Regions from separate parts of the Suipraeoptans intestinalis genome, predicted to be linked through region 1. Evidence: predicted binding sites of a transcription regulator. Region 1 holds the regulator's gene; each other region holds the start of a gene.
The links. Region 1 encodes HrcA, which represses chaperone genes, less so after heat shock. Its sites were predicted from a motif close to TGTTAGCACTCNNNNNNNNNGAGTGCTAACA; they were not measured.
Positions count from the first base shown of each region.

Region 2: a site for HrcA is predicted at 5,763-5,793, ahead of SOW26_RS03055 (co-chaperone GroES). Genes of this name have one in related genera too.
Region 3: a site for HrcA is predicted at 6,265-6,295, ahead of htpG (molecular chaperone HtpG). Genes of this name have one in related genera too.

Region 1 covers NZ_JAXFXH010000014.1:658-11,381, forward strand. Annotated here, with positions in the region: gene SOW26_RS04585 (alanine/glycine:cation symporter family protein) at 74-1,459, opposite strand; gene SOW26_RS04590 (hypothetical protein) at 1,705-1,878, opposite strand; gene SOW26_RS04595 (RidA family protein) at 2,122-2,496, opposite strand; gene SOW26_RS04600 (ornithine cyclodeaminase family protein) at 2,493-3,446, opposite strand; gene dnaJ (molecular chaperone DnaJ) at 3,547-4,734, opposite strand; gene dnaK (molecular chaperone DnaK) at 4,826-6,700, opposite strand; gene grpE (nucleotide exchange factor GrpE) at 6,714-7,361, opposite strand; gene hrcA (heat-inducible transcriptional repressor HrcA) at 7,379-8,428, opposite strand; gene SOW26_RS04625 (hypothetical protein) at 8,546-8,839, opposite strand; gene SOW26_RS04630 (replication-associated recombination protein A) at 8,897-10,210, opposite strand; gene SOW26_RS04635 (hypothetical protein) at 10,107-10,466, opposite strand; gene SOW26_RS04640 (MATE family efflux transporter) at 10,703-10,724, shown strand, end outside.
Region 2 covers NZ_JAXFXH010000009.1:3,744-14,467, forward strand. Annotated here, with positions in the region: gene SOW26_RS03030 (YifB family Mg chelatase-like AAA ATPase) at 1-1,227, shown strand, start outside; gene dprA (DNA-processing protein DprA) at 1,243-2,421, shown strand; gene topA (type I DNA topoisomerase) at 2,462-4,546, shown strand; gene codY (GTP-sensing pleiotropic transcriptional regulator CodY) at 4,608-5,390, shown strand; gene SOW26_RS03050 (hypothetical protein) at 5,395-5,694, shown strand; gene SOW26_RS03055 (co-chaperone GroES) at 5,822-6,106, shown strand; gene groL (chaperonin GroEL) at 6,138-7,763, shown strand; gene SOW26_RS03065 (DUF6106 family protein) at 8,090-8,578, shown strand; gene SOW26_RS03070 (SpaA isopeptide-forming pilin-related protein) at 8,781-10,451, shown strand; gene guaB (IMP dehydrogenase) at 10,576-10,724, shown strand, end outside.
Region 3 covers NZ_JAXFXH010000025.1:18,770-29,493, reverse strand. Annotated here, with positions in the region: gene SOW26_RS08485 (ClC family H(+)/Cl(-) exchange transporter) at 75-1,577, shown strand; gene SOW26_RS08480 (amidophosphoribosyltransferase) at 1,648-3,060, shown strand; gene SOW26_RS08475 (ABC transporter ATP-binding protein) at 3,071-3,775, shown strand; gene SOW26_RS08470 (ABC transporter permease) at 3,785-6,196, shown strand; gene htpG (molecular chaperone HtpG) at 6,361-8,400, shown strand; gene SOW26_RS08460 (DUF5721 family protein) at 8,622-9,104, opposite strand; gene SOW26_RS08455 (pseudouridine synthase) at 9,289-10,035, shown strand; gene ligA (NAD-dependent DNA ligase LigA) at 9,983-10,724, shown strand, end outside.

The DNA.
Region 1 (10,724 bases):
AGTTTTTTCCGTTCTTTTCTTATTATTTCTTTTTTTGTAGCTTTTTATATCTTGAACCCTTCGCTTCCACTTCCTAGTCCTTGATCACGGGAACCGGCGTATCGTCTTTTGCATCCAGGTTGTTGATATACTTCTTCGTCTCTGCCACGATCTTATTGGACAAGAGCAGGATCGCCACTAGGTTGGGGATCGCCATCAACGCGTTCAGTGTATCTGCGATCAGCCATACCAGATCCAAAGCTACTACAGGAGCGATCGCCGCTACTGCGATATACAGGATACGATAGGGGATCAGTCCCTTGCTTCCTGCGAAGTATTCTACACAGCGTTCTCCGTAATAAGCCCATCCCAGGATCGTGGAATACGCAAAGGAGATAATACCCAGCGTCAGAATGATGGGACCAAGTACCGGAATCTGTCCGAATGCCAGGGAAGTCAGTACACCCCCATTGTCCACCTGATCTGCATTGATCGCCGGATTCTTCATGATGGTCGTTACCAGAACCAGTCCTGTCATCAGACATACTACAACCGTATCCCAGAAGGTTCCTGTAGAAGATACCAGAGCCTGACGCACCGGATTTCTTGTCTGAGCTGCCGCCGCTGCGATCGGGGCAGATCCAAGACCGGATTCATTGGAAAACAGTCCTCTTGCAACTCCGAAGCGGATGGCATACTGGATTCCGCCTCCCACCAGTCCGCCTGCTGCTGCGCCCGGCGTAAATGCCAGCTTGCAGATCACGCCGATAGCCGGGAAGATGAAGTCATAATTCATAACCAGGATCACGATACATCCGATCACATAGAAGATTGCCATAAAGGGAACCAGTTTTTCGCAAACATTTGCGATGGACTTGATTCCTCCAAAGATAACGATCGCTGTCAGGATCGCGATCACGATTCCTACGATCCAGGTAGGAACGCCCAGCGTTTCCTTACATACCGTTGCGATAGCGTTTACCTGTGTCGCACATCCGATTCCGAAAGAGGCAAATCCTGCAAAGATGGCAAACAGCATACCCAGCCATTTCATATTCAGTCCTCTGGAAAGTGCATACATGGCTCCGCCCTGCATACGTCCATCCTCTGTCTTTACACGGTACATAACTGCGATCAGAGACTCTGCATACTTGGTAGCGATACCAAACACACCGGTCAACCAACACCAAAGCACGGCTCCGGGGCCTCCAAGAGCGATCGCCGTACCTACACCGATGATATTACCCGTTCCGATGGTAGCTGCCAGAGCCGTCGTCAACGCCCCAAACTGTGAAACCTCTCCTTCCGCATCCGGATCCTTGGATACAGAAAGCTTGATCCCTTTTCCAACCGTGTGTCTCTGAATGAAGCCTGTCCGGACCGTCATAAAAACATGTGTTCCAAACAGCAGGATAATCATAGCCCAGCCCCAGACCCATCCATTCAGTGTCTCGACAAATCCACTAATTGCTTTTAACATAAGTTTCCCCCTTCTTTTCTTTCGTTCTCTTTTTGTGCATTTCGCACTAACTCTTAGTCATATTCTACCCAATTATAGACATTCCGGCAATAATTGTTATTCATTTAACATGTAATTCATCATATTGTACATTTTTTCTTCACTATGTCATTACAAACGCATTATTAATTGTACATTTTTTTCTTTTCGCAAATTATTCGGATTTCTATTTTTTGCTGTTTTATTTTGCTATTCATTTGACTTTTTTACATCCGAAATCCTTCGTTATTTTTTTCATAATCTCTCTTCGATCCGATTCCCCTTTCAGGAAAATCGTCTCTTTTTTTAATTTTCACAAGATCCTTCTTTTTTTCTTTCCCGCTTTTCCTGTGTGATCCTGTTCTTTCTGCTATCTTTTTCTCTATCCTTCTCTTTCTCACAGGATTTTTTATTCTTTCACCCCGCTATTTTGAAGATTTTTCTTTTAAAATCACTTTCTATTTTCTTCAAAACCACTGTCCGGATTTTTCCTGCTGCTGAGATTACAAGCTTTATCCGCAGCAAAAAACCGCCACACTCACTAGAATGCAGCGGCTTTTTTAATCCTATTCCACTTCTTATACCTTTTCTATCCTCCTGAGATCTCCTTTTTCACTCAGAAGCCTGTGTCGCAATCCGCAGCTTTATTCTGTGACAGCGATCACTTCCACCTCGCAGAGTACGTTTTTCGGCAACGTTTTTACTGCCACGCAGCTTCTTGCCGGCTTGGAGGTAAAGTACTTCCCGTACACTTCATTAAACGCGGCAAAGTCGCCCATATCTGCCAAAAAGCAGGTGGTTTTTAATACCTTGTCAAAGGAACTTCCTGCTGCCTCCAGCACAGCTTTCAGATTCCTGCATACCTGCTCTGTCTGCCCCGCAATATCCTCTGCCACAAGTTCTCCCGTTGCAGGATCCAGAGCGATCTGTCCTGCCGAATACAGAATATGTTCGTGTACAAATCCCTGGGAATATGGTCCCAATGCTTTTGGTGCCTTTTCTGTCGCTACTGCTCTCATAGATTGTTCTCCTTTGCTTTTTCTAATAGTTTTTTTGCAACACATACGTCAAACAGGCCCATTCCCACCGATTTAAAGCAGGTGGTCTGCCCGTAAGCCACATCTTTTCTGTCGCCTGCCAGATATTCATGCATCAGCACGATCCGATCCTGCGTAAGGATCCCTTTTTCAAGCGGAACACTCAGATCCCCGCTTTCCTCACAGGCGTAAGGAAGCTCGATCATCACCTGGTCTGCCAGCCGAAACAGCACGTCCGGAAGCTCCCGCATTTTGGGGGTATAAGAGCCTATGGCAATGATACACTTTCCCGTCAGAAGTCCTTCCTCTTCCGGCAGTACGGGAGTTTCTGAGGGCGTTGCCGTACAGATAATATCGCTGTTTTTCACCAGCTCTTCCGTAGTTGCACACTGTACCACCTTTACTCCCGGCCGCCCAATGGCCTGTTCCAGCTTTTTCAGATATTCTGTCAGGTCCCTGTCACTGTGATTAAAGACATAAACCGTCTCAATCGGCCTTGCCGCACAGGCATAAAGCGCCAGATGGAAGCCCTGCACTCCTGCTCCTATAATGCCCACAGTCCGGCAGTCTTTTCTGGAGAGATGGCGGATCCCCACGCCTCCTACTGCCCCCGTCCTCCAGGCAGTGACAGCCTGGCCGTCCATCACCGCAAGAGGAGTCCCGGTCTTCCCGTCATTCAGCAATACTACACCGTCAATGGCCGGAAGTCCCAGTTTTCCATTTTCCGGAAAAATGCTGAGTATCTTGGTTCCGATCACTTCCTCTGTATAACAAGGCATATACATCATGGTCTTGTTGTCATGTTCGATCACAGGACGGGGAGGCATATAAAACTCTCCCTTTCCAAAAACAGCGTAGGCTTCCTCTATCTGGTCCATCATTTCATTCAAATCCATCAACTTTTCGATGGTCTTCGCATCCAGTACCTTCATCCCGTTCCCCCTTTCTCAAAGCCTGTCTCTCGTTTCACAGATCCAGTTTCCTGTAAAACGATTGTCTTTTATGTCTTTTATATCTTTCATCCGTCGCAGCTTATCCCTCGAACGTTTCTTTCATCCGATCCATAAAGCCCTTCTTTTTCTTGCCGCCTTTTGCCTCCGGCTCTTTTTCCGTCTCCTGTTTCAGCGTATTGCCTGACAATTCATCAAATCTGCGCAGAGCCTCTTTCGCTTCCGAACTCAGTTTCTCCGGCGTCTGGATCACCAACGTCACATAATGATCCCCCCGTACCTGGGCGTTTCTGACAGAAGGTACTCCTTTTCCCTTCAAACGCACCTTGGTATCCGTCTTCGTTCCCGGCTTCACGCTATACACCACTTCTCCGTCCACCGTCTTGATGCGGATATCACTTCCCAGGGCCGCCTGGGCAAAAGATACCGGCACAGTAGAAAAGATGTGCATATCCTGCCTCTGGAACACCGGATGCCTGGATACTGCCACTTCCACCAAAAGATCCCCTCTTGGTCCGCCGTTTGTTCCCGGCTCGCCTTTTTCCCGGATCCGCACGCTCTGTCCATTGTCGATTCCCGCCGGAATGGAAACGGAGATCTTCTTTCGTTTGGAAATATAGCCGCTTCCGCCGCAGTCGGGACATTTCTCCCGGATCACCTTTCCACTTCCGTGACATTCCGGACAGGTCTGGACGTTTTGTACCATTCCGAAGATGGATTGCTGCGTGTAGACCACCTGACCCTTTCCGCCGCACTTGGGACAGGTCTGAGGGCTGGTTCCCGGCTTCGCTCCGGTTCCATGACAGGTGGCACATTCCTCCTTCAAAACCACATCCAGTTCTTTCTCGCAGCCAAACACGGCTTCCTCAAAAGAGATCCGGACAGTCTTGTGGATATTCATTCCTTTCATTGGCCCCTGGCTTCTGCCGCCTCTTCTTCCGCCGCCAAAAAAGTCGCCGAAAATATCTCCGAAAATATCACTGAAATCTGCTCCGCTAAAATCGTATCCGCCGAATCCGCCGGCGCCTCCTGCTCCTCCTTCAAAGGCAGCATGGCCGAACTGATCATACTGGCGGCGTTTTTCCGGATCACTCAATACAGCATAGGCTTCTGATGCCTCTTTAAATTTCTTTTCTGCCGCTTCATCTCCCGGGTTCATATCCGGATGGTACTTTTTAGCCACCTGTCTGTAGGCTTTCTTCAAGGTCGCATCATCCGCGTCCTTTCCAACGCCCAATACTTCATAATAGTCTCTCTTTGTTTCTGCCATGATATATCCTTTCTTTCCACAGGTTTTTTAACGCAAGGAAGTTCTGTGAAGGCAGCTATCTCTACCCTCACAGAACATCTGCTTTCATTTCTTATACTTCCTTATAATCTCCGTCTACCACATCGTCTCCGGAGAAGCCTTCCGGTGCCGGCCCTGCCTGCTGGGAACCTCCCATATCCGGCGTCGGACCGCCTGCTGCGCCTCCTGCCTGCTCATACATCTTGGCAAACAGTTTCTGCGCCGTCTCCATCAGCTTTTCTTTCCCTGCCTGGATCTCTGCGATCTGTGCGTCGGACAGTTCTTCTCCCGTTGCTTTCTCCAAAGTTTCCTTCAGAGCCTTGCAGTCTGCTTCTACCGCCTCTCTGTCTGCTGCGTCCAGCTTGTCTCCTGCCTCTTTTAAAGCCTTCTCCGTCTGGAATACCATAGCATCCGCATCGTTCTTGGCGTCGATTCCTTCTTTTCTCTTTCTGTCCTGTGCCTCAAACTCAGCCGCTTCTTTCACTGCCTTATTGATCTCGTCGTCAGACATATTGGATCCGGCTGTGATAGTGATATGCTGTTCTTTTCCGGTTCCCAGGTCCTTTGCAGAAACGTTTACAATACCATTGGCGTCAATGTCAAAGGTTACCTCGATCTGCGGAACACCTCTTTGTGCCGGCGGGATTCCATCCAGACGGAACTGTCCCAGAGACTTGTTGTCTCTTGCAAACTGTCTCTCACCCTGAACCACGTTGATATCCACTGCCGTCTGATTGTCTGCCGCCGTGGAGAAGATCTGGCTCTTCTTGGTGGGGATGGTAGTATTTCTCTCGATCAGTCTGGTAGCTACGCCTCCCATGGTCTCAATGGAGAGGGAAAGCGGAGTTACGTCCAGAAGAAGGATGTCTCCTGCTCCTGCATCTCCTGCCAGTTTTCCACCCTGTACGGAAGCTCCCAGAGCTACACATTCATCCGGATTCAGGGACTTGCTGGGCTCTTTGCCCGTCAGTCTCTTTACTTCTGCCTGAACGGCCGGGATACGGGTGGATCCTCCTACCAGCAGAACCTGTCCCAGCTCAGCCGCTGTGATACCTGCATCGGAAAGCGCTCTCGTTACCGGCTCGGATGTGCGAAGCACCAGCTCGTGTGTCAGCTCGTCAAATTTTGCTCTGGTAAGGTTCATATCAAAGTGCTTCGGTCCTTCTGCCGTAGCAGTGATAAACGGAAGGTTGATGTTGGTTGTCGTTGCAGAGGAAAGTTCTTTCTTTGCTTTTTCCGCTGCCTCTTTCAGCCGCTGCAGCGCCATCTTGTCATTGGAAAGATCTACTCCCTCCTGCTTTTTAAACTCTGCGATCATGTAGTCCGTCAGCTTCTGGTCAAAGTCGTCTCCGCCCAGTCTGTTGTCTCCTGCTGTGGACAATACTTCGATGACGCCGTCGCCGATCTCGATCACAGATACGTCGAAGGTTCCTCCTCCCAGGTCATACACCATGATCTTTTGTTCTTTTTCATTGTCCAGTCCGTATGCCAGAGCCGCTGCCGTAGGCTCGTTGATGATACGCTTTACATCCAGTCCTGCGATCTTTCCTGCATCCTTGGTAGCCTGTCTCTGTGCGTCGTTAAAATATGCGGGAACGGTGATCACCGCCTCCGTCACTTTTTCTCCCAGATATCCTTCTGCATCCGCCTTTAACTTCTGCAGAATCATGGCAGAAATCTCCTGGGGAGAATACTTCTTGTCGTCGATGGCCACTTTGAAGTCAGACCCCATCTCCCTCTTAATGGAAGAGATCGTCCGTTCTGCATTGGTCACTGCCTGACGTTTTGCCGGTTCTCCCACCAGCCTTTCTCCCGTCTTAGTAAAGGCTACTACAGACGGGGTCGTCCTTGCTCCTTCTGTGTTGGCGATCACTACCGGCTGTCCGCCTTCCATTACTGCCACACAACTGTTTGTTGTACCCAAGTCGATTCCAATAATTTTTCCCATAACTAATTCCTCCTTAATTTGCTACTTTTACCATACTGTGTCGGATAACGGTTTCTCTATATTTGTATCCTTTTTGGAATTCTTCCACTACGACATTTTCACCCTGCTCTTCATCCTCCACATGCATGACTGCGTTGTGGAGATTGGGGTCGAAGGCTTCTCCCACGGCGGCGATCACTTCTACTCCCGCCTCCGACAGAGTCGTCATCATCTGTTTGTAGATCATTTCCATTCCCTGTACGAAAGGCTGATCCTTTTCCTCCTCCTTCACGGCGGAAAGTCCTCTTTCAAAGTTGTCTACCACCGGCAGGATCTTTTCCACGATGTCTCTGGCTCCGATCTCATACATCTGCGCCTTTTCCTTCTCGGTGCGTTTTCTGAAATTATCAAACTCTGCCATCTGTCTGGTGACCCGATCAGTCAGTTCCTCTATCTTTTCATCTTTTTTGTCTTTCTTTCCCTTTTTTTCTTCCTCATCGGAAGTCTGCCGGGGATCTGCGGCGTCTTGTCCCTTTTCTTCGGACGCGCCTTCAGGCTCCTGGCAGTCTGCCTGCCTCTCTTTTTCCGCGTCTTCACAGGATGCTTTGCCCGCTGCTTCCTTTGCTTCTTTTACTGCCTCTTTTACAATTTCTTCCTGGCTTTTGTCCTGCCTGTCTTTCACAGCCATTTTCCACCTTCCTATTCTTTTCTATGAAACATCTGATCCAGCTCCTGCTGCAGCCTTCGCATGGATTTTAGTACATGCTCATAATCCATACGCTTTGGTCCGATGATTCCTATCGTTCCTTTCATTCCATCTCCCAGCTCATACGTTGCCGTGACCACACTGCAATCCTTCATAGTCTGTACCGGTGCTTCTTCCCCGATATACACCTGGATCCCCGTGTTTTCTTCCTGGGCCAGGGTCTGTGTCACAAGCTCCGTCAGCTGCTGCTTTTCCTCAAAGGCGCTGATGATCTCCTGCGCACTCTGCTTGTCGCTAAGTTCCGGATATTTGAAGATGTTGGTAGCTCCGCTGGTATAGATCTGCATCTCCTCCTCCAGTTGAATGGCATCTGCCACCGCATCCAGCACCATTCCCACCATCTCACCGTGGATCCCCGCCTGCTCCTTCAGCCTTGCGATCAGTCCCAGATTGATCTCCTCAATGGCCATCCCATTTAAAGAGGTATTCAGGAGCATATTCAGCTTCAGAAGATTTTCATTGCTTAGCGGCTCTTCGATCTCTATGATCTTATTCTTGATGACATTACCTCCCAGAACGATCACGGCGATCACATGGTCTTCATCTACCATGGATAACTGGATAAATTTCAGCTTGTTGGAACTGTTCAGGGGCGTAGACACCATCGTAGCATAGTTGGTGTTGGTGGCCAGCGCTTTGGCCGCCTGCTTTAAAAGCTGTTCCATCCGGTCGGCTTTTTCCAGCATCCGCTCCTGCATCTGGGTCAGTTCCTGCTCCTTTTCTTCCATGAGCATATCCACATACAAGCGGTAGCCTTTATCCGAGGGGATACGTCCTGCAGACGTGTGCGGCTGAAGGATATATCCCAGCTCCTCCAGATCTGCCATTTCATTTCGTATCGTCGCCGAGCTGAGATTCAGATCAGTATATTTGGAGATCGTCCTGGAGCCTACCGGCTCTCCCGTCTCCAAATAGTTCTGAATGATGGCATGCAGGATCCGGGTCTTTCGTTCACTCAGTTCCTGATTTGGATGCACCGTCATGTATCCACCTCCTTTTCTTATTAGCACTCAGAAAAATCGAGTGCTAACATCTTCGTTTATTAATGTAGCACTCGACCCTTCACTTGTCAACTATCTTTATACTTTTTTTATGATTTCTTAGCTCAGTTCTACTTTCACCGCTTTTTCCGGCTTGAAATCATTGGCCAGATCATAAATATTGTGTCCGGTAGATTCTCCCAGTACCCTGCCTTCCAGGGAATAGCAGCGGATAAACCGTTTCCCGTCCACACTGGACCAGTGCTCCACATCCCAGGTCAGATATCCGTCCACATCCGTCACTTTTTCCGGCAGGTAGAGATCTACCTGTCTTCCGTCCTTCATGATCTGAATCAACCCCTTGGTACCATCCACTTCCGTTTCTACTTTATTTACTGCATCATATACCTTCATCTTCCTTTCCAGGAGTCTTTTTTGACTTCCTGCTCTCCTTTCCCTATTCTCTGTCTTTTATGATACCTGATTTTTTTCATCTTTCAACCATTTCAGCCAATTTTTTATCTCCTTTTCTCTTCCCTGATCCGCAGGCTCATAAAATCTGCTGCCAAGGATCTCTGTAGGCAGGTACTGCTGCTCTACATAATGATTAGGGTAATCATGGGCATAACGGTATCCGGTTCCTCTTTCCAGATCCTTGGCTCCTTTATAGTGGGCGTCTCTTAAATGCGGCGGAACGGTCGTTTTCACTTTTCTCACACTGTCATTTGCTGAAAAAATCGCCAGGGTCGCTGCATTGCTCTTGGGCGCCGACGCTACATACAAGACAGCCTGGGCCAGGATCAACTGAGCCTCCGGCATTCCGATCCGCTCCACCGCCTGTGCCGCCGACACAGCTACCGTCAGCGCCATGGGGTCTGCATTTCCCACATCCTCCGACGCGCAGATCATGACCCTTCTGGCAATAAACCGGATGTCCTCTCCTCCATACAGCATTTTGGCCAGATAATAGACGGCGGCATCCGGATCCGATCCCCGCATGCTCTTAATGAAGGCAGAGATCACATCATAGTGGTTGTCCCCCGATTTGTCATACCGAATCGCCCGCCGCTGAATACATTCCTCTGCCACAGACAAGGTAATGTGTATCTTCCCGTCCTCTCCTCTGGGTGTTGTTAAGATCCCCAGTTCCAGGGCATTCAATCCGCTTCTGGCGTCTCCCCCCGCCATATCTGCCAGGAAGTCCAGCGCCTCCTCTTCTATCACCGCCCGGTAGCTTCCCATTCCCCGCTCCTCATCGGAAACAGCACGGCGCAGCAGCGCTTTGACCTCTTCCTTTCCCAAGGCATACAGTTCAAAGACATGAGAGCGGGACAAGAGAGCCTGATTCACTTCAAAATACGGATTTTCTGTCGTGGCTCCGATCAGGATCACCGTTCCGTCCTCTACAAAAGGCAGCAGATAGTCCTGTTGTCCCTTGTGGAACCGGTGGATCTCATCCACAAACAGGATAGTCTTTCTGCCATACATTCCCCGGAGTTCTTTGGCCTGCCGGATCGCTTCTTCCATATCTTTCTTCCCCGCCGAGGTGGCGTTGATCTGCACAAAGCTGGCGCTGGTGGTTTCTGCGATCACCTTCGCCAGCGTCGTTTTTCCGGTTCCCGGCGGTCCGTAAAAGATCAGGGACCTGAGTTTGTCCGCCTGAATGGCACGGTACAAAAGCTTATCCTTCCCTATGATATGCTGCTGCCCCACCACCTCTTCCAGAGAAGCCGGACGAAGCCGTACTGCCAGCGGCCCCGCTTCCTGTTTTTCTTTTTCTTCCATATATTCGAACAGATCCATTTTTTCTCCTTTTCCCCGCCCCATTTGCTGCTTTTGTGAACCAAAGGAGCCTTTTTCGTTTGCTTCTTATTATAGCATACCCTTCTGTTCCCGGCGCAAAAAACCTCCTTCTTCCCGCAGTTTTTCTTCTTGTTTTTCTTTCCTGCTTTTTTCTCGTTTTTTCTTCTCTTTTATTCTTCTCGTTTTTTCTTCTCGTCTTTTCTTCCCGTGTCCCCTTCCCCATCCTCTCTTCTCCCATCCTGCTATCTCCCCGTTTTGACCGCCTGCTGTTTTCTCTTCCTTTTCTTGCCAGAACCAGGGATGGGTGTTATAATTACCTTCATCTCAAAAACTGCCCGTCTTTATCTGACGGCAGTCACATACATTTCACACAACTTTTCCTGCCGCTGCGGCGGGATAGCGTCTATAGATTACCGGGATACCCGGAAGAAAGGAAAGCGCCGGTCAGAAAAACCGCCGGCGAAGCATAATCATATGAAAACAAACACACCCATAA
Region 2 (10,724 bases), on a different contig from region 1:
GGAGAATTGGGGCTGGATGGCGGAGTACGGAAGGTAGCGGGAATCCTGCCTATCGTGCTCTATGCAAAAGAGCAGGGATTTCATACCTGTATGCTTCCCCGGGATAATGCCAGTGAGGGAAGGCTGGCAGAAGGGATCCGGATTCTGGGAGTAGGCAGCCTGCGGGAAGCAGTAGCGTATCTGCGGGGAAATCTCGAAGGATTTAAAGAAAAGGCAGAAGAAAAAAGGACAGAAGAGAAAAAGATAGAAAAAGAAACGAATCAATTTATAAATGATTTCCGGGAAGTACAGGGACAGGAAATCGTAAAAAGGGCGGTTGAAGTCAGTGTGGCAGGAGGACACAATCTGCTGCTCTTAGGTCCGCCCGGAAGCGGGAAATCTATGATCGCCGCCCGGATCCCTACTATTTTGCCGGAACTGACCCGGGAAGAACAGATAGAGATCACCAAGATCTATAGTGTGCTGGGCAAGCTGAATACAGAACATCCGTTATTAGAAGCAAGACCATTTCGCAGTGTTCACCACACAGTGACTAAGACTACGTTGGCAGGAGGAGGCAGGATTCCCGCTCCGGGGGAGATCAGTCTGGCACATAAAGGAGTTCTGTTTCTGGATGAGATGGCAGAATTTCAAAAGGCCGTGCTGGAAGTATTAAGACAGCCCATGGAAGAAAAAGAGATAGAGATCCAAAGAGTGCAGGCAAGCTGTGTGTTTCCGGCAGATTTTATGCTGGTGGGAGCCATGAATCCCTGTCCCTGCGGGAATTATCCGGATGAGGAAACCTGTGTATGCACACCGCATCAGATCCGTACCTACCTGGGAAAGATCAGTCAGCCTATGCTGGATCGCATGGATGTTTGCATTGAAACGCCAAAGCTTTCCTACGAAGTTCTGCGAAGAAAGGAGGAGGGAGAAAGCTCCCGGATGATCCGGGAAAGAGTGCAGAGGACGAGAGACATCCAAAAGGAGAGGTACAGAGAAAAAGAATTTCTGGTGAATGCCCGGTTAAAACCAAAGGATCTGGAAGAGTTTTGTCACCTGGGACCTGTGGAGGAGGAAGTGATGAAGCAAGCATTTAAAAAGCTGGATCTGACAGCCAGAACCTACCATAAGATATTAAAAGTGGCGCGTACCATTGCGGATATGGACGAAAGCGAAAAGATTTCAGCGGTTCATCTAAAGGAGGCGATCGGCTATCGGATGCTGGACAAGAGATATTGGAAATAGAGAAGGGAGTAGTCTGTGAAAGTGAAACAGAAAGAGGAAAAAGAAGAAAGTCAGGAAGAACTGAAACAAAGAGAGAAAGCGCAGGAAGAAAACGGACAGAAGCAGGAAGAGGAGACAGATGTTCCTTACGAAGCGTGGTTTGCCTCCATTTGGCAGATCCGCGGGAAAAAGAAGAAACGCCTGCAGGAAATGCTGGGAAGTGGAAGAGAGGTCTATCATCTGAACCGGGAGCTGTTGGATAAGCTGAACATCCTGACAGACAGAGAAAAAGAGATTCTGTGGAAGGCCAGGGAAGCACTCTGTCCGAAGAGGGCATGGGAAAAACTGAAAAAGGAGCAGGTATCGTTTCTTCCTTATCATGCGGCGGAGTTTCCGGAAAGGCTAAGGAGGATAGAGGACGGGCCGTATGGAATTTATTTTAAGGGACGGCTGCCAAAAGAAGGGCAGAAAACGGCGGCTATCGTAGGGGCCAGACAGTGCAGTCGTTATGGGGAAAGGTTTGCCCTGGAATATGGAAAAGTCCTTGGGAAAGCCGGGGTGCAGATCATCAGTGGAATGGCGCGGGGGATTGACGGAGCGGCACAAAGGGGAGCCATAATCGGAGAGGGATATAGCTGCGGCGTCCTGGGAAGCGGTGTGGACATCTGCTACCCCAGAGAAAACAGAGGTCTGTATGCGGATCTGGCAGAAACAGGAGGACTTTTGTCGGAATATCCGCTGGAAGAACGCCCCCGACCGGAATTTTTTCCCAGGAGGAACCGGTTGATCAGCGGCCTGTCAGATGTGACGATTATAATAGAAGCAAGAGAAAAAAGCGGATCCTTTATTACGGCGGATTTTGCGTTGGAACAAGGGAAAGACGTCTATGCACTGCCGGGCCCGGCAGACAGTATATTAAGCCGGGGCTGCCACCGTCTGATCGCCCAGGGAGCGGGAATTTTGCTGTCTCCAAAAGATCTGCTAAGAGAATTGGGGATGACAGAGGCGATATCCTGTGATTTTGAGAAAACAGAGAAAGTGCTTGAAAAAGAAACAGATATAGTGTATAGTTGTGTCGATTTATCCCCAAAGAGTCTGCATCAGCTGGCAGAAGAGACAAAACTTACGGGGAAAGTTCTTATGGAACGACTGATCACGCTGGAATTGATGGGACATATCGAAGAAGTTTCAAAGAATTACTACAGAAGAGTTTAGGATAGAAGCAAGGAAAAGTGTAGAAGATAAGGAGAATGGCATGGCACGCTGTCTGGTAATCGTCGAGTCACCGGCAAAGGTAAAAACAATCAAAAAATTTCTGGGAAGTAATTATGTGGTAATGGCTTCAAACGGTCATGTAAGAGATCTGCCCAAAAGTCAGATGGGAGTGGACGTACAACAGGATTATGAACCGAAATATATTACGATCCGGGGAAAGGGCGAGATTCTGTCCAATCTTAGGAAAGAAGTAAAAAAGGCAGACAAGATCTACCTTGCCACTGACCCAGATCGGGAGGGAGAGGCCATTTCCTGGCACCTTAGTAAGGCGCTGAAACTGGAGGGGAAAAAGGTTTATCGGATCAGCTTTAATGAGATCACCAAGAACGCGGTGCGGGAATCCTTAAAGCATGCCAGAGAGATCGATATGGATCTGGTGGATGCCCAGCAGGCAAGAAGAGTGCTGGATCGAGTGGTAGGGTATCGTATCAGCCCTCTGCTTTGGGCGAAGGTAAAGAGAGGATTGAGCGCAGGAAGAGTACAGTCGGTAGCGCTGCGTCTAATCGCAGACAGGGAAGAAGAGATCAACAGCTTTATTCCCGAGGAATACTGGACTCTGGATGCAAAGCTGAAGGTCAAGGGAGAGAAGAAGCCTCTGACTGCGAAGCTCTATGGAACGGAAAAGGAAAAGATCACTGTTTCTTCTCAGGAAGAGATGGACGGGATCCTAAAAAGACTGAAAGGACAAAAGTTTTCTGTAGACAGCATCAAAAGAGGCGAGCGGACCAAAAAACCTCCGGTTCCTTTTACCACCAGTACGCTGCAGCAGGAAGCCTCAAAGGCTTTGAATTTTGCCACATCCAAGACCATGCGGATTGCACAGCAGCTGTATGAAGGTGTGGATATCAAGGGGAACGGCACGATCGGTCTCATCACATACCTGCGTACGGACTCTACCCGTGTGTCAAAAGAGGCGGAAGCAGCGGTAAGGGCATATGTGGGTGCCACCTACGGCGAGCAGTATGCGGTATCGGGAGCAGGAGAGAAGGAGAAGGAAAAAAAGAGCGTCCAGGATGCCCATGAAGCCATCCGCCCCACAGACGTTTCCCGAACACCTGCCATGATGAAGGATTCTCTCAGCAGAGATCAATTCCGCCTGTATCAGCTGATCTGGAAACGGTTTGTGGCCAGCAGGATGCAGCCGGCGGTTTATGAAACGATCTCTGTTAAGATTGCAGGAGGAGAGTACCGCTTTCAGGTGTCCGCCTCCAAGGTGACGTTTGAAGGCTTCCGTTTGGTTTATACAGAAGCCGGAGAAGAAAAAGAAGAAAAAAATACGCTGGTGGGAAATCTGACGGAAGGGTCCGTGCTGACGGAGGACGGATTTGATGCGAAGCAGCATTTCACACAGCCGGCGCCTCACTACACAGAGGCGGCGCTGGTGAAGGCGCTGGAGGAGTTGGGGATCGGACGTCCCAGTACTTATGCGCCCACCATATCCACCATTCTGGGAAGACGGTATGTGGCCAAGGAAAACAAGAACCTGTATCTGACAGAGATGGGGGAAGTGGTCAATACTATTATGAAGCAGTCCTTCCCCACGATCGTAGACGTGAATTTTACCGCCAATATGGAAAGTCTTTTGGACGGGGTGGCAGAGGGAAAGGTAAAATGGAAGACCATCATTGAAAACTTTTACCCCGATCTGGACAAGGCTGTCCAGAAAGCGGAGGAAGAGCAGGAGCAGGTAAAGATCGAAGATGAGAAGACAGATGTGATCTGTGAGCTGTGCGGCAGAAACATGGTGATCAAATATGGGCCTCACGGCAGATTCCTTGCGTGTCCTGGATTTCCGGAATGTAAAAACACCAAGCCCTACCTGGAAAAGATCGGAGTTTTGTGTCCGGTCTGCGGAAAAGAGGTGGTGCTTCGTAAGACGCGAAAGGGAAGGAAATATTTTGGCTGTGAAAACAATCCGGAATGCGAGTTTATGTCCTGGCAGAAACCGTCAGAGAAGGCCTGCCCACGCTGTGGCTCTTATATGGTAGAAAAAGGAAATAAACTTCTTTGCAGTGACAACAAGTGCGGGTATGTTGAAACTATGGAAAATCATAAAAATATTTAGGGAATTCATTGAAAATTACCTGTTTGTATGATAGTATGCTCTCAGAGAATGGAGGGTTCATATGAGTGTACAATTATTAGATAAAACAAGAAAGATTAACAAACTACTGCATAATAACAATTCCAGCAAAGTGGTATTTGATGACATCTGTGAAGTGTTGACGAATATTTTAAAATCCAATGTTCTGGTTATCAGCAAAAAAGGAAAGGTGCTGGGGGAAAGTGCATCCGAAATGGTTCCCTGCATCACGGAAATGATCGAACACAACATCGGCACGCATATTGATGAAATGTTAAATGAAAGGCTTCTGGGAATCTTATCCACCAAGGAAAACGTGAATCTTCAGACGCTGGGCTTTTCAGCAGAAGCAGTAAAGGGATACCAGGCCATCATTACTCCCATTGATATTGCGGGAGCCAGACTGGGAACGTTGTTTATCTACAAGGCGGGCGAGCTGTACGATATTGACGATATCATCCTGAGTGAGTACGGAACGACGGTCGTAGGGCTTGAGATGCTTCGCTCTGTGAATGAAGAAAGTGCGGAAGAGTCAAGAAAAGAGCATATTGTTCATTCTGCCATCAATACGCTGTCCTATTCCGAGCTGGAGGCGATCATCCATATTTTTGATGAGCTGGAAGGAACGGAGGGGATCCTTGTGGCAAGTAAGATCGCTGACCGGGTGGGAATTACCCGCTCCGTCATCGTAAACGCACTGCGCAAGTTTGAGAGCGCCGGAGTGATCGAATCACGTTCTTCCGGAATGAAAGGGACCTACATCAAAGTGGTGAACGAGTACGTGCTTCCGGAACTGCAAAGACTGAAAGAAGAAAAGATCAGGTAAGCTTATGTATGAAAAATGTGATGCATTGCTGCAAATGGAACAGCTCTTTTTGCAAGAGGGATTTTTTGACGAAGAACCCCATCCCTGCCGTGTGATCTTTTGTGACCGGGAGGCAGAAAGGATCCATCTGATCTCCACAGAGGCAAAGCTTCCCAGGTTTTCCCTGGATGCGGCATATCTGTGTCAGATAGAAACAGAGGAGGCCAGTGTGTTCTGCCGGGGGACCATCGTAGAGCGATATGAAAATAAAGCAGGAAAAGTTGTGGTATTTGCCATCAAAAACGGCTTTTATAAAAATGTATAAAAATCTTCTAAACTAAACAGAAAGTCTGTTGACAAAGAGGAGAGGGAGTGCTATCTTATTAATAAGAGTTTTAGCACTCTCTTTTTTTGAGTGCTAACAAGACTTGTACACAGAAGGAGGAATTACCATGAAGTTAGTACCATTGGGAGAAAGAGTTGTTTTAAAGCAATCCGTTGCAGAGGAGACTACAAAATCAGGGATCGTGATTCCGGGGCAGTCAAAGGAAAAGCCGCAGCAGGCAGAAGTGATCGCAGTAGGACCTGGCGGAACGGTAGACGGAAAAGAAGTAGAGATGCATGTGAAAGTCGGACAGACTGTTATCTATTCCAAATATGCGGGAACTACCGTAGAAATTGACGAAGAAGAATACATTATCGTAAAGCAGGATGATATCCTTGCGATCGTAGAATAAGACAAGAACAGACAGTTAGGAGGAAGCAGACATGGCAAAAGAGATCAAATATGGAGCAGAGGCAAGAAGCGCCCTGGAGGCAGGAGTCAATCAGCTGGCCAACACGGTGCGCGTAACATTGGGACCAAAGGGAAGAAATGTGGTACTGGATAAATCTTTCGGAGCGCCCCTGATCACCAACGATGGGGTGACGATCGCAAAGGAGATCGAGCTGGAAGATGGATTTGAAAATATGGGAGCGCAGTTGATCAAGGAAGTTGCATCCAAGACCAATGACGTGGCAGGAGACGGAACAACGACGGCTACCGTTCTGGCACAGGCCATGGTACAGGAAGGTATGAAGAACCTGGCGGCAGGAGCAAATCCCATCATTCTCAGAAAGGGAATGAAGAAGGCGACAGATGCAGCGGTAGAGGCAATCGCAGGAATGTCCAGCAATGTAAAAGACAAGGATCAGATCGCCAAGGTGGCAGCTATTTCGGCAGGAGATGCGGAAGTAGGAGAGATGGTGGCAGATGCGATGGAAAAGGTATCCCAGGATGGAGTGATCACCATTGAAGAATCCAAGACCATGAAGACAGAACTGGATCTGGTAGAAGGAATGCAGTTTGACAGAGGGTATGTGTCCGCTTATATGGCGACAGACATGGACAAGATGGAGGCTGTTCTGGACGAGCCGTACATTCTGATCACAGATAAAAAGATTTCCAATATTCAGGAGATCCTGCCTCTTTTGGAGCAGATCGTGCAGTCCGGGGCAAGGCTTCTGATCATTGCGGAAGACGTAGAAGGGGAAGCACTTACTACTCTGATCGTCAACAAGCTGCGTGGAACCTTTAACGTAGCGGCAGTGAAGGCACCGGGCTACGGAGACAGAAGAAAAGAGATGTTAAAAGACATTGCCATCCTGACCGGAGGACAGGTGGTATCCGATGAACTTGGCATGGATCTGAAAGAGACCACGCTGGATCAGCTGGGACGCGCAAAATCGGTAAAGGTACAGAAGGAAAATACCGTGATCGTAGACGGACTGGGAGATAAAAAGGAAATCGCAGACAGAGTATCCCAGATCAAGATGCAGATCGAGGAGACCACATCAGAGTTTGATAAGGAAAAGCTGCAGGAGAGACTGGCCAAACTGGCAGGCGGAGTGGCAGTGATCCGGGTAGGAGCGGCTACAGAGACAGAAATGAAAGAAGCAAAGCTTCGCATGGAGGACGCTCTGAACGCAACAAGAGCTGCTGTAGAGGAAGGAATCATAGCCGGAGGCGGATCTGCCTACATTCACGCAGCAAAGAAGGTAGAAGAGCTGGTGGAGAGCCTGGAGGGAGATGAGAAGACAGGGGCAAAGGTAGTCCTGAAAGCACTGGAATCTCCGCTGTTCCACATTGCAGCCAATGCGGGACTGGAAGGTTCTGTCATTATCAATAAAGTAAGAGAAGCAGAAGTAGGAGTTGGATTTGACGCCTTGACAGAAGAGTATGTAGATATGGTAGAAAGCGGGATCCTGGATCCGGCTAAAGTAACCAGAAGCGCATTGCAGAATGCCACCAGTGTGGCATCTACACTTCTGACTACAGAATCTGTGGTGGCTAATATCAAAGAAGAAGTACCGGCTATGCCGGCCGGAGCCGGAGCGGGAATGGGTATGATGTAAGAGTACCGCTTTTTACAGAGGAGAAGAGGGGATCCCTGTCTTTCAGTATGGAAAGACAGGGATCTTTTACGTCGATAGGGCATGAGGCTTTGGTACACAGAAAAGGTTTACGAAATCACAGAGATTTCTGTTAAAAAATCTGTTAAAATAGGTTTCCGTTTATGCTATTTCCAGGGATTTATGATATAATAGGCGACAGGAAACAGGGAAAATGCGGATCCGATAAAAGAGACGACACCGTTTCCGGCCAGATAAAAAGAAAGAAGCTGCGGCGCCCGATCCTAAAAGAGAGGGATCTTGGCTCCGGCAGATCAGGAGGTAGATATATGGGAGATTTTTATACAGAAAAAATGGTTAAAAGGAAAGCCGGGGGAAGGGAATTGGCTCCGGCGGCAGGATTGGCGGCAGCAGCCCTGATTTCGGCATATATCGCGCTGTCCAATCTTTTGGGAGTGCTGTTGGTGATCATCTTTGTGGGACTTTGCGTGATAGCGGTCAGAAGAAGCCGGATCGAATATGAATATCTTTTTATCAATGGAGATCTGGATATTGATAAGATCATTAACAGATCCAGCAGGAAAACCGTATTTTCCATGAATGTTTCAGAACTGGAGCTTCTGGCACCGGAAGGAAGCCGGGAGCTGGAGCGTTATGGAAATGCCAGGATGCTGGATTTTAGTTCCAACCAGCCGGCATTCAAACGATACGTTTTGGTTGCCGGGCGAAAGGGAGAGTTGTACCGGGTCGTGTTTGAACCGGGAGAAGAGCTGGTAGAAGGATTTTTTCTGATGGCTCCGCGGAAAGTACTGCATTAATTTTCAGACAAAAAGGATGAGGGAAGCAAGCAAAAGCACAGACAGTTCCAGGGTCTGTGCTTTTCCTGAAGGCTACAGGATGTTTCGCCTAAGAGCAGGAAATACTCCGCGAAAAAGGAGAAACAGAAGAGGAAGAAAGAGATTGCAACCCACCGGGACAGTATGTTATCATAGGCAGAAACAAAGAATGGGGGAAAGCAGTATGAAAATGTTTTTAAAGAAAAAAGCAGCCGGCGTTGCTGCCGCTGCGGTAGTCGCAGTCCTTTTCCTAGGAGGGATCCTGCCGGTACATGCGGCGGATACGTGTGAGCTTGGGAAAAATATCAATACCAGGATCCAGGATATCACCATCAAGGAATACCTCTACGGATATAATGAAAGTACGCAAAAGGTGGAGCGGCTTCCGGATCATACGCCTGTCACGGAATGGGTGTATATCATGGAGAATATCAAAGGGACTCTGGTCAACGACGGAAGCCTGAAGGCTGGCGATTATTTTACCTATCAACTGGATCCGGCAGACCGCTTAGGCGGATTTCAAAGCCCGGAGACGGTACAGGTAGGGAATCTGTATGTGACGGATACCAAGACCGGTGAAGAAGTTCTGTTTGCCTATGCAAACCTGGATCCGGACAGCAACAAGATTACATACATCCTAAGTGACTATATTGAAGGAAAAGAAAGTGTTTCTTTTGAGCTGGAACAGGGTTGGACGATCAAACCGGATGTCATCCGCAAAAATGGAGAATATACATTTCAGGACACATTTGCAGAGAAGCCGGTAAACTATACGCACACCATTGCGTATGGAGGGAATGCAGACGAACGGCAGGGAGCGAATACCTTCAGCCTGATCAGCAGGATCCTTTACGTGAATCCGGCTGAAAAATCCTACACACAGATCGGCTATCTGAATCCCAGAGGAACAGAGCTAAAAGGTGGATTTACAGTAGAGTATATATCGGGAACAGAGAATGGAAACTATACGACACCTCTGGCAGATACGGCAGAGTTCCGTGTGTATGAGGTTCCGGACGGCTATGAATTCCCGGATACCTTTGGGGTGGATCTTTCTGCGCTGAAGGATGTTACGGATACGCTGGAGGTTTCCAAGGGAAGCCAGGGATTCACAAAGTACACCATGGGAACGGACACCCAGAAAAGATATGTATTCTATCTGAAAAACAATTATGTTTCCAACAAGGAACTGAACGAGGACAATATTCTGGTGGAGACACAAAAAACCATTTATTCGGCTTTTAATGTGACGACGCCGGGGATATCGTCCAATGGAAATCATCTGGCGGCAGTCAGGATCCTGGAAAATACGGTAGGAGCATATGCGGTGGGAGGAGAATCTCTGAGAGAGACCTACTGCAACAGGAACAGAAAGATCCAGGTGAAAAAGATGGACGCCTCAAACAGCCAGCCGTTGCAGGGCGCAGTATTTGAGATCCTGAAAGACGGAAAGGTAGTGGAGACGCTTACCACAGGGGCGGACGGCTTAGCGGTAACAGCAGCTTTGCCGCTGGGAGACTACAGCATCCGGGAGATCACGGCTCCCGAGGGATACCAGTTGAGCCAGGAGATTACGGAGGTAAAGCTGGAAAGCACGGATGGATCGGTCAAGACCGTTGAGATCACCAATCAGCCTATCCCCAAACAGCCGGACAAGCCTGCCGCAGAGAAGCCGTCTGTTTCAGGAGGTACAAAAAAGAGTGAGAAGGCGGCAGGCAAAGTGGCGGCGCCTAAGACCGGCGACAAAAATTTTGTTCTTTTCTATGTGGGAGGAATGCTGACGGCGACAGCTCTTTTTGGGAATTCTTTCCTGACAAAAAGACGGCTGTACGTGAAAAGAAGCAGCCGGCACTAAAAAGAGGCGGACATCCGTAAACGGCGGTTGACAAATCCAAGGAAAATTGGTTATTATAGCAGTTAATCAAGTTCTGTAGAACGAAAAATTGAAAACCATGTGAAAAGAAAGAGAGGTTCGTGAAATGGGAAAAATAATCGGAAACGGCATTACGTTTGATGATGTTCTTCTGATACCGGCTTATTCAGAAGTGATTCCAAATGAAGTGGATTTATCCACTTATCTTACGAAGAAGGTAAGACTGAATATTCCAATGATGAGCGCAGGGATGGA
Region 3 (10,724 bases), on a different contig from region 1:
TGGTGAGAGAGAGAGGAAAGAAAAAGAGTATTGAACACACAGTGAGACGACAGCAGCGGTTTCCGGCGATCCTTATGGGAGAAGGGATACTGGTGGGGATCGCAGCGGGAGTCGTAGTATTGCTTTATCGATTGTGTCTGGAACAGGCGGGAGAGTGGCTTTTCAGGATCGTTTCCTTCATAAAAGGAAAGCCTCTCTATGTTATCGCATGGTTTCTGGCACTTTTTTTTCTGGCAGTACTTGCGGGAAAGCTGGTGGCTCTGGAGCCGATGGCTTCCGGAAGCGGGATCCCGCAGGTCGAAGGAGAGATGCAAGGATCCATCAATCAGACCTGGTATCGGGTCCTTTGGACCAAATTTCTCGGGGGAAGCCTTTGCATGCTGGGCGGACTGGCGCTGGGACGAGAAGGACCGTCCATCCAGCTGGGAGCTATGGCAGGGAAGGGTGTGGCAAAAGGACTGGATGTGGGAAAGACGGAAGAAAAATTCCTTCTGACCTGCGGGGCAAGCGCCGGGCTCTCGGCGGCCTTCCATGCTCCCCTGGCAGGCGTGATGTTTTCTCTGGAAGAAATCCATAAGAATTTTTCTGTTTCTGTGCTGCTGTCGGTCATGACGGCATCGCTGACGGCAGATTTTTTGTGTTCTTCCATCCTGGGAGTCCATTCTGTTTTCCGGTTTCAGGTGACACGAGCCATTCCTCTGGAAAATTACTGGCTGCTCCTGCTCCTGGGGATCGTGCTGGGCGCGGGAGGAGTCCTGTATAACCACGGAACGCTGAAGGTACAGGAGTGGTATGGGAGAACCCTGAAGACGCCGGTAAAAAAAATGCTGCTTCCGTTTTTGCTGTCCGGACTTCTGGCGCTTTGGGTACCGGAACTATTAGGAAGCGGGCAAAAATTGATCGACAGCCTGGCCGGAGGAGGATTGACGGTGGGAGTCATGCTGCTGTTTTTGGTGGGCAGGTTCCTTTTTTCTACCTTCAGCTTTGGATCCGGCGCTCCGGGAGGAATCTTTTTTCCGCTGCTGGTGCTGGGGGCTTTGTTGGGAGGCGCGTTTGGAACCATCTGTCATCAGCTTCTGGGGCTGGATGGCAGCTACATCAGCAATTTCATTATCCTTGCCATGGCAGGCTATTTCACAGCCATTGTAAGAGCCCCTTTGACAGGGATCATTTTGATTTTTGAAATGACAGGCTCTATGAGCCAGCTACTGTCTCTGGCGGTAGTTTCTGTGGCAGCTTATGTGACGGCGGAACTTTTAGGATCCAAGCCGATCTACGAAAGCCTTCTGGAACGGATAGTGAAGGGCCGGACGAAAGCGCCGGCGGAGGAAGGAGAAAAGCTGCTGACCCAGTTTGTGGTGGAGCAGGGAGGCGCAATGGAAGGAAAACAGGTGGCAGAGGTTCCCTGGCCGGATAACTGCCTGCTGATTTCCATAAAGAGAGGAACAGAGGAGATCATCCCCAAGGGCAAGACCAGACTGGTAACAGGCGATCTGATCGTTACCATGTGCGACGAAAGGGATGCTCCCTGGATCCGGACGCAGATGGAAGCACTGAACCGGGTGAACTTCCATTAGACACCGCTTTGGTGTTTGTGATAAAATCGGGAAAGAAACAACAGAATAAGACGAGGAAAAGGAGAACAAAATGGGCGGTTTTTTTGGAGTAGCTTCAAAAAAGGATTGTGTGTTGGAATTGTTTTACGGAGTAGACTATCATTCTCACCTGGGAACCAGAAGAGGCGGGATGGCAACGTTTGGGAAACAGGGATTTGAAAGAGCGATCCACAACATAGAGAATTCCCCCTTTCGGACAAAGTTTGACAAAGATGTAGGGGAAATGCAGGGAAATCTGGGGATCGGCTGTATTTCGGATTTTGAGCCGCAGCCTCTGCTGATCCGTTCCCACCTGGGAAGCTTTGCCATCACGACGGTAGGAAAGATCAACAACACGGAAGAACTGCTGGATATGACCTACAGCCAGGGGCACACCCATTTTCAGGAAATGAGTACAGGGCAGGTAAATGCCACAGAACTGGTAGCTTCTCTTATCTGCAAGCAGGCCAGTATTGCGGAGGGGATCCGCTATGCGCAGGATGTGATAGACGGATCCATGACGATGCTGGTCATGACGGAAAAAGGACTCTATGCGGCGAGGGATAAAAAAGGAAGAACGCCTTTGGTGATCGGCTGTAAGGAAGACGCCTACTGTGTTTCTTTTGAAAGCTTCGCCTACATCAATCTGGGATACCGGGACTACAAAGAGCTGAAGCCGGCGGAGATCGCCTTTATCACGCCGGAGGGCGTGGAAACGGTGGGAGAGCCTTCGGAAGAAATGAAGATCTGCTCCTTCCTCTGGGTGTATTATGGGTATCCCACCTCTTCCTATGAAGGGATCAATGTAGAAGAAATGCGTTACAAATGTGGAAGCATGCTGGCAAAGCGGGACGGGAATCAGGTGGAGCCTGATGTGATCGCGGGCGTGCCGGATTCGGGAGTGGCACATGCGATCGGATATTCCAATGAAGCGGGCATTCCCTACGCAAGGCCCTTCATCAAATACACCCCTACCTGGCCGCGCTCTTTCATGCCGACTACTCAAAACCAGAGAAATCTCATCGCCCGTATGAAACTGATCCCGGTACAGGCACTGATCGAGCACAAAAAGCTGCTGCTGATCGACGATTCCATTGTAAGGGGAACTCAGCTTCGGGAAACGACAGAGTTTCTTTACAGAAGCGGAGCAAAGGAGGTACACGTAAGACCGGCCTGTCCTCCGCTGCTGTACGGCTGCAAATATCTGAATTTTTCCAGATCCAAATCAGAGATGGATCTTATCACCAGGAGGGTGATCCTGGAAAAAGAAGGAGGAGAATGCTCGCCGGAGGTGTTGGAAGAGTACGCAAAGCCGGGCAGCTGCCGCTATGAGCAGATGATCGAGGAAATACGAAAGCAGCAGAATTTTACCACATTAAGATACCACAGGCTGGATGATCTGGTAGAATCCATCGGTCTTCCTGCCTGCAAGCTGTGTACCTACTGTTTTAACGGAAAAGAGTAGAGGGAAGAGAATGAACGGATTTGTAGAACTGAAGCAGGTAAAAAAGATATACCACATGGGAGAGATCGAGATCGCCGCTGCCGACGGGATCGATTTTCAGATCGATCAGGGAGAGTTTGCCGTGATCGTGGGACCCAGCGGAGCGGGAAAGACGACGGTGCTGAATATTTTGGGCGGCATGGATACTGCGACTTCCGGAAGCGTGCTGGTGGATGGAAGGGATATTGCTCTTTGCACGCCAAAAGAGCTGATCTTTTACCGCAGGGAAGAAATCGGCTTTGTCTTTCAGTTCTACAATCTGATCCCAAATCTGACGGCCAAAGAAAATGTGGAACTGGCGCTGCAGATTTGTAAGGATCCGATGGATGCGGACCTTGTGTTGGAGGAAGTGGGACTGAAGGATCGGAAGGACAATTTTCCGGCACAGCTTTCCGGGGGAGAGCAGCAGAGGGTATCCATCGCCAGGGCGCTGGCCAAAAATCCCAAGCTGCTCCTGTGTGATGAACCTACGGGAGCACTGGACTATCACACAGGAAAGGCCATTTTGAAGCTGCTGCAGGACACCTGCAGGCAAAAAAATATGACGGTAGTGCTAATTACCCACAATCTTGCTATCGCACCTATGGCAGACAGGGTGATTCAGGTAAAAAACGGAAAGGTGGCTTCCGTTCAGAAAAACTCCGCTCCTATTTCGGTGGAGGACATTGAGTGGTAGGGGAAGGATATGAAACGTCTGGCAACAAGAAAAGATTTTTTCAGAGAACTGTATAAAAGCAGAGGGCGGTTTTTGTCTATTTTGTTTATCGTGGCGCTGGGAGTGGCCTTCTTTTCCGGACTGCGTTCGGCGAAGCCTTCCATGCAGATCACCGGCGACGCTTATTTTGATGCCCGGAATCTGATGGATCTGGAGATCGTTCATCCGGAAGGGATTTCCGGGGATCTGATAGGAGAAATAGAAAAGATTCAGGGAGTGAAGCAGGCAAAAGGCGGCTACAGCGCTGATTTTCTCAGCAAAAAAGGAAAAGAGCAGCTGACCGTGCGGGTAACGGCGCTAAATGACGCGTTCAACAAGCCGGAGGTAACAACGGGACGTCTTCCCGAAAACCGGTGGGAATGTCTGGCAGATGCGAAGCTGGGATACCGGATCGGAGATAAGATCCAACTGGAATCCGGCAGTCAGCTCCCTTTGGAGACGATGCTGAAAGAAACGGAAGTGACGGTAACGGGAATCGGAAGCAGCCCCTGCTATATTTCCGCAGAAAGGGGCAGCACGGGGATCGGCTCCGGCAGTCTGGACGGTTTTCTCCTGGTTCCGGAAGAAACCTTTGCATTGTCGTCCTACACGCAGGCGTATGTGGAAGTAGACCGGGCCAGAGAAGAAGTGGCGTATACAAAAGGCTATCAGAAGCTGGTGGCGGCAGTGAAAACGAAGATCAAGGAGCAGATGGAGCCAAAGGAGGGAACGTGGTATGTACAGGATCGCACCTCCCTTCCGGAGTATGACGGATTTGGGGACAACGCCCGGAGGATGGGAGCTATCGGTCAGGTGTTCCCCGCGATTTTCTTTCTGGTGGCGGCACTGATCAGTCTGACGGGGATGACCCGTATGGTGGAGGAACAGAGGATCTCTATCGGAACCATGAAGGCGCTTGGATACGGGGAATTTCAGATTTCCGCCAAGTACTGGGGGTATGCCCTGTGCGCCACAGTGACCGGAAGCGTACTGGGCGTTCTGGCAGGCGAAAAATTTTTCCCATATATCATCATCTATTCTTACAGGATTCTTTACCCGCAGATGGGGAAGATCCTGGTACCGTACCATTGGGGATACGGGATCCATGCAGCGGGAACGGCGCTTGTCTGTACGTTGGGGGCAACGGCCCTGGCTTGTCACAAGGAGCTGCGGGAGCAGCCGGCACAGCTCATGCGGCCGGAAGCACCGAAAAATGGAACCAGGATCTTTCTGGAACGGATCCGGATCCTGTGGTCGCATATGAATTTTACATGGAAGTCTACGGTCCGAAATCTGTTTCGGTATAAAAAACGGTTTTTTATGACGGTGGCAGGGATCGGAGGCTGTATGGGGCTGATGCTGGTGGGATTTGGGCTGCGGGATTCTATTGTAGAGGTAGCAGACGTGCAGTACGAAGAACTGCAGACCTACGACGGAAGTCTGTATTTTGCGGAAAATACCTCAGCAGAAGACAGAGAGGCATTTCTGGAAAAAATGAAACAGGAAAAGGAAGTGAAGTCCTGTTTTGAGGCTTCTGTCCGCAAGGTGACTCTGAAGCTGTCCGGAAAGCAGGTGGAAACCTATCTGATGGTGCTGCCAAAGGAGCAGTACCGGGATGCCTTTTCCCTGCGAAACAGGAAAACGAAACAATCCTACGATCTCAGGAAAGGGGCGGTTCTGACGGAGAAGGCGTCGGCGCTGCTGAAGTGGGAAAAGGATAAAACACTGCTGCTTAAAGATCAGAAGCATGCGGATAAGCGGCTGAAGATCGAGAGGATTGCGGAAAATTACATGGGGCATTTTCTTTATATGGATGAAGCGACCTATCAAGAACTGTACAAAGAGGCGCCGGTTTACAACAGCATCCTGTTTACCGTCAAGGATTCTGTCTCGGAAAGTCAGATCACAAAGCTGGGGGAAACCTGGCTGAAAAATCGGCAGGTGCAGGGGATCTCCTATATGAATGCGGTGGAAGAAAGACTCCAGGATATGATCGGCAGTCTGAATCTGGTGATGGGCGTGCTGATCATGGCGGCAGGAGCCTTAAGCTTTGTCGTCCTGTACAACCTGAATACCATTAATATTACAGAAAGACAGAGAGAGCTGGCAACCTTAAAGGTTCTGGGCTTTTATGACCGGGAGGTGTCCGCTTATGTCTATCGGGAGAATGTGATCCTGACACTGTTTGGAACGGTATTCGGAGCAGGCGTGGGAACGGTTCTGCATCAGTTTATGATCCGGACCGTGGAAACAGATGACGCCATGTTTGGCAGACTGATCCAACCCAGCAGCTATTTGTACAGCTTTTTGCTGACTATCTTATTTTCGCTGCTGGTGAACCTGGTCATGTACTGGAAGCTGAAACAGATCAACATGGTGGAATCTCTGAAAAGTGTGGAATAGAGGAACAGAAGCTCCAAAGAGAAAACAAAAAGAAGAGAAGGGAAGCCGCGCAGGATCTGAAAAAGAAAAATCAGCACTCTAATGAGGTGAGTGCTGATTTTTGGTTGACTTTTAAAAATGAGTGTATTATCATACTGGTGAGACTAAAAAAGAGGAGTGATTTTATGACAATAAAAAAAGGAAACCTGTCCATCAGCAGTGAGAATATTTTCCCTATCATTAAGAAATGGGTATATTCTGACCATGATATTTTTGTAAGAGAACTGATCTCCAACGGCTGCGACGCCATCACCAAGCTGAAGAAGCTGGATATGATGGGAGAGTACCGGCTGGCGGACGATTATCGTCCGAAGATCAAAGTCCTGGTAAGCCCGGAGAATAAGACGCTGAAATTTCTGGATAACGGACTTGGCATGACGGCGGAAGAGGTGGAGGAATACATTACCCAGATCGCTTTTTCCGGCGCAACAGAGTTTCTGGAAAAATACAAGGACAAGACGACAGAGGATGACATGATCGGCCACTTTGGACTGGGATTTTATTCGGCATTTATGGTGGCGGATGAGGTGGAGATCCATACCCGTTCCTACCGGGAGAATGCAGCGCCGGTTCTTTGGAAAAGCACCGGCGGTACCGAGTATGAAATGGGAGAAGGTACCAGAGAAGAAACGGGGACGCAGATCACGCTGTACCTGAATGAGGACAGCCTGGAATTTGCCAACGAATACCGTATGCGGGAAGTGATCGAAAAATACTGTTCCTTCATGCCGGTAGAGATCTTCCTGGAAAAAGAAGGGGCGGATCCGGAATACGAAGTGATCGATGCGGAGGAAGAAAAAGAAACAGATACTGTCATCGAACGGATACAGGAGGAAGCCAAGACAGAGGAGCAGGAGGACGAGAACGGAGAAAAGAAGCTGGTGGAAGTGTCGCCGGCAAAAAATCAGGTAAAGATCGTAAAAAGACCGGTCTCCCTGAGTGATACGGCTCCCTTGTGGGGAAAACACCCCAATGAATGCAGCGAAGAAGACTATCTGAATTTCTACAGGAAGGTCTTTTTGGACTACAAAGAGCCGCTGTTCCATATCCATCTGAATATGGATTATCCCTTTAACCTGAAAGGGATCCTCTATTTCCCAAGGATCAACACAGAGTATGATTCCATCGAAGGGATGATCAAGCTGTACAACAACCAGGTGTTTATCGCGGACAATATCAAAGAAGTGATCCCGGAATTTTTAAGAGTCCTGAAGGGAGTCATCGACTGTCCGGATCTGCCTTTGAACGTATCCAGAAGCGCTCTGCAAAACGATGGGTTTGTAAATAAGATCGCGGACTACATTACCAAAAAGGTGGCGGATAAGCTGACGGGGATGTGTAAGACCAAACGGGAAGACTATGAGAAGTACTGGGATAATATCAGTCCCTTCATTAAGTTTGGCTGTCTGAAGGATGAAAAATTCAGTGACAAGATGAAAGATGCCATCCTGTTTAAAAATCTGGAAGGAAACTATCTGACACTGAAGGAGCTGGTGGAAGCCCTGGGAGGCGATCCGCAGAAACTGGAAAAAGAAGTAGAAGAGCCCAAGGAAGGGGAGGAGACAGAAAAATTCTCCATTTCCTATGTGACAGATGAGATCCAGCAGAGCCAGTATATCCAGATGTTTAAGAGCCAGGGAAAGGATGCCGTCCTCTTTGGCCACAACATAGATACGCCTTTTGTAACACAGCTGGAACAGAGAGTTCCGTGGCTGTCTTTCCAGAGGATCGATGCGGAAGTGGCAGGCGATTTCAAGGAAACCATAGAAGAAGACGAAAAAGAAAGCTTTGCAAAGCTGTCTGAAAAGCTGAAAGAGATCTTCCGGAAAGAGCTGGGAAAAGAACAGCTGGACGTACAGGTGGAACGGCTGAAGGATGAAAAGACAGCGTCTGTTATGGTGCTGTCCGAACAAAGCCGCCGTATGCAGGAAATGATGAAGATGTACGGGATGGCAGATCTGGGGATGGGCCAGGAGGGCTCGTTGATCCTGAACGCCAACCATCCGCTGGTGCAGTATGTGTCCAAAGAAGAGGGAGAGCACACGACGCTGATCTGCAGGCAGCTGTATGACCTGGCGGCCATGGCGCATAAGCCGTTGTCTCCGGAAGAAATGACTGCTTTCGTGCAGAGGAGCAACGAGATCCTGCTGCTTTTGACACAGTAAAAAAAGGCGAGCCTCCGGGATATCGGCAGCAAACCATCCAGGAAATCACGAAACGATAAAAAAATAAAATCCCCCTCTTCTTTTCCGGAAAGGTCTTTAAAAGACCAGACAGGAGAAGAAGAGGGGGATTTTTGCAGGTGCGGGATGCAGGAGCATCTGGAATTTACCCCCGGAGGGAATCATGAGATAACCGGCTGGGAAACGTTTGATCCTTCGCCGATTCAGTTTTTTTCCAACTCCAGTGGGATGCTCTTTAAAAAGGTCTCGGCATAGGAATCCCAGGCTCTTTCCAGGGATCTGTCCAAAGAAAAGGTGCGGGTGGACACTCCGGTGGTACAGGTGAGGACATGCTCCTTAAAATGAAAATTCAGGTACAGTCCCTGTAGGTTTTCCTGTTCCCGGGAAGAAAGGGAGCAGGCAGAAAAGAAGTGTTCCAGATCCGCCGGAGAAAGGGCCAGCACCAGGCGGAATTCCACCGGAGGACGGCTGCCGCGGATCAGTTTCAGACAGAAGCTTTTTACCTCCTTCCAGAGGGAATGAGAGCGTTCCTGTGGTTCGTCAAAAAAATCCGGGCAGAGGAAACCATCGATGGAAAAGCGGTTAAAGGTAACGATTTCCCCCTCCAAAAAGGAAAAGGAATCAAAGGTGTCCCGCAGCAAAAGATGGGACATGCACAGTTTGGAAGACAGCGTAAAAATGTTCATAAAATTCTCCTTTTTTCATGGGCAGAAAAAGAAAGATTCCGGCCTGAAATAAATCCTTTTTCCAGTATAACACAAGTTTGACTTTTAGGGGGAAAGGGTATAAGATTACATGGAATAAACAGGAATATTTAGGCGGCGCGCAGGCTGCAGAAAAGTGCGGGCGAAGCGGCGCAGGTCGATGATAATGATAAGATTGAACAAATACTTAAATGAAAAAGGCGTTTGCTCCAGAAGAGAGGCGGACAGATGGATCGCAGAGAAAAAGGTTACAGTCGATGGAAGTGTAGCCTTTTTAGGTATGCAGATAGAAGAGGGGCAAACGGTGTGCATCGACGGAAAAGAAGTGGGAGAAAGCCCAGGGAAACTGGTGCTTGCCGTTTACAAGCCTGTGGGGATCGTGTGTACGGAGGAGAAAAGAGAAAAAAATAACATCATACGGTTTGTGAATTACCCGCAGAGAGTCACTTATGCAGGACGGCTGGACAAGGAGTCGGAGGGACTGCTTTTGATGACCAACGACGGGGAACTGATCCAGAGCATGATGCGCAGCCGGAATGGCCATGAAAAGGAGTACGAGGTCTGGATCGACCGGCCGGTGACAAAAGCATTTTTGAAACAGATGGCGGCAGGCGTCCGGCTGGTGGATCGGGAAAAGGGGCTGGATGCGCTTACAAGACCGTGCAGGGTCAGACAACTGGGAGAGAAGCGATTTTCCATCATCCTGACCCAGGGATTGAACCGGCAGATCCGCAGGATGTGCCAGGCTTTGGGATGCCGGGTGGAGCGGCTGATCCGGACACGGGTGGTCAATATTACCCTGGATGCGATGCAGTGCGGGCAAATACGGGAATTATCAGAGCAGGAGAAAACACAATTATATGAGCAGGTCAAAAAAAGCCAGAATGGAAGAATTGATAGAAATACTAAATAAAGCTTCTTACGCCTATTACCAGCAGGCAGAGGAACGGATGAGCAATCTGGAGTATGATGCGTTGTACGAGGAGCTGGTTGCACTGGAAAAAGAAACAGGGATCACCCGGGCTGACAGCCCTACCGTAAACGTAGGCTATGAAGTGGTCAGTCAGTTGCCCAAAGAGAAACATGAGCGTCCTATGCTGTCCCTGGACAAAACGAAAAGTGCGGAGGAACTGACAGAGTTTCTGGGAGCACAAAAGGGAGTGCTGTCCTGGAAGATGGACGGGCTGACCATTGTGCTGACTTACCGGGAGGGGCGTCTTTATAAAGCGGTAACCAGAGGAAACGGAGAAACAGGAGAGATCGTGACGCCCAATGCGAAGACGTTTCGGAATCTCCCGCTGAAGATCAAGTATTCCAATGAGCTGATCCTTCGGGGAGAGGCCGTGATCGGGTACAGGGATTTTGAAGAGATCAACCGCAAGCTGCCGGAGGTGGAGGCCAAATACAAGAACCCCAGAAATCTTTGCAGCGGATCCGTCAGACAACTGAACAGCCAGATCACAAAAAGCAGACGGGTGAGCTTCTATGGGTTTTCGGTAGTAAAGGCAGAGGGAGTCGATTTTGGGAATTCCAGAAAACGACAGCTGGACTGGCTGGAAGAGCAGGGGTTTGAAGTGGTGGAGCACTGCCTGGTAACGCAGG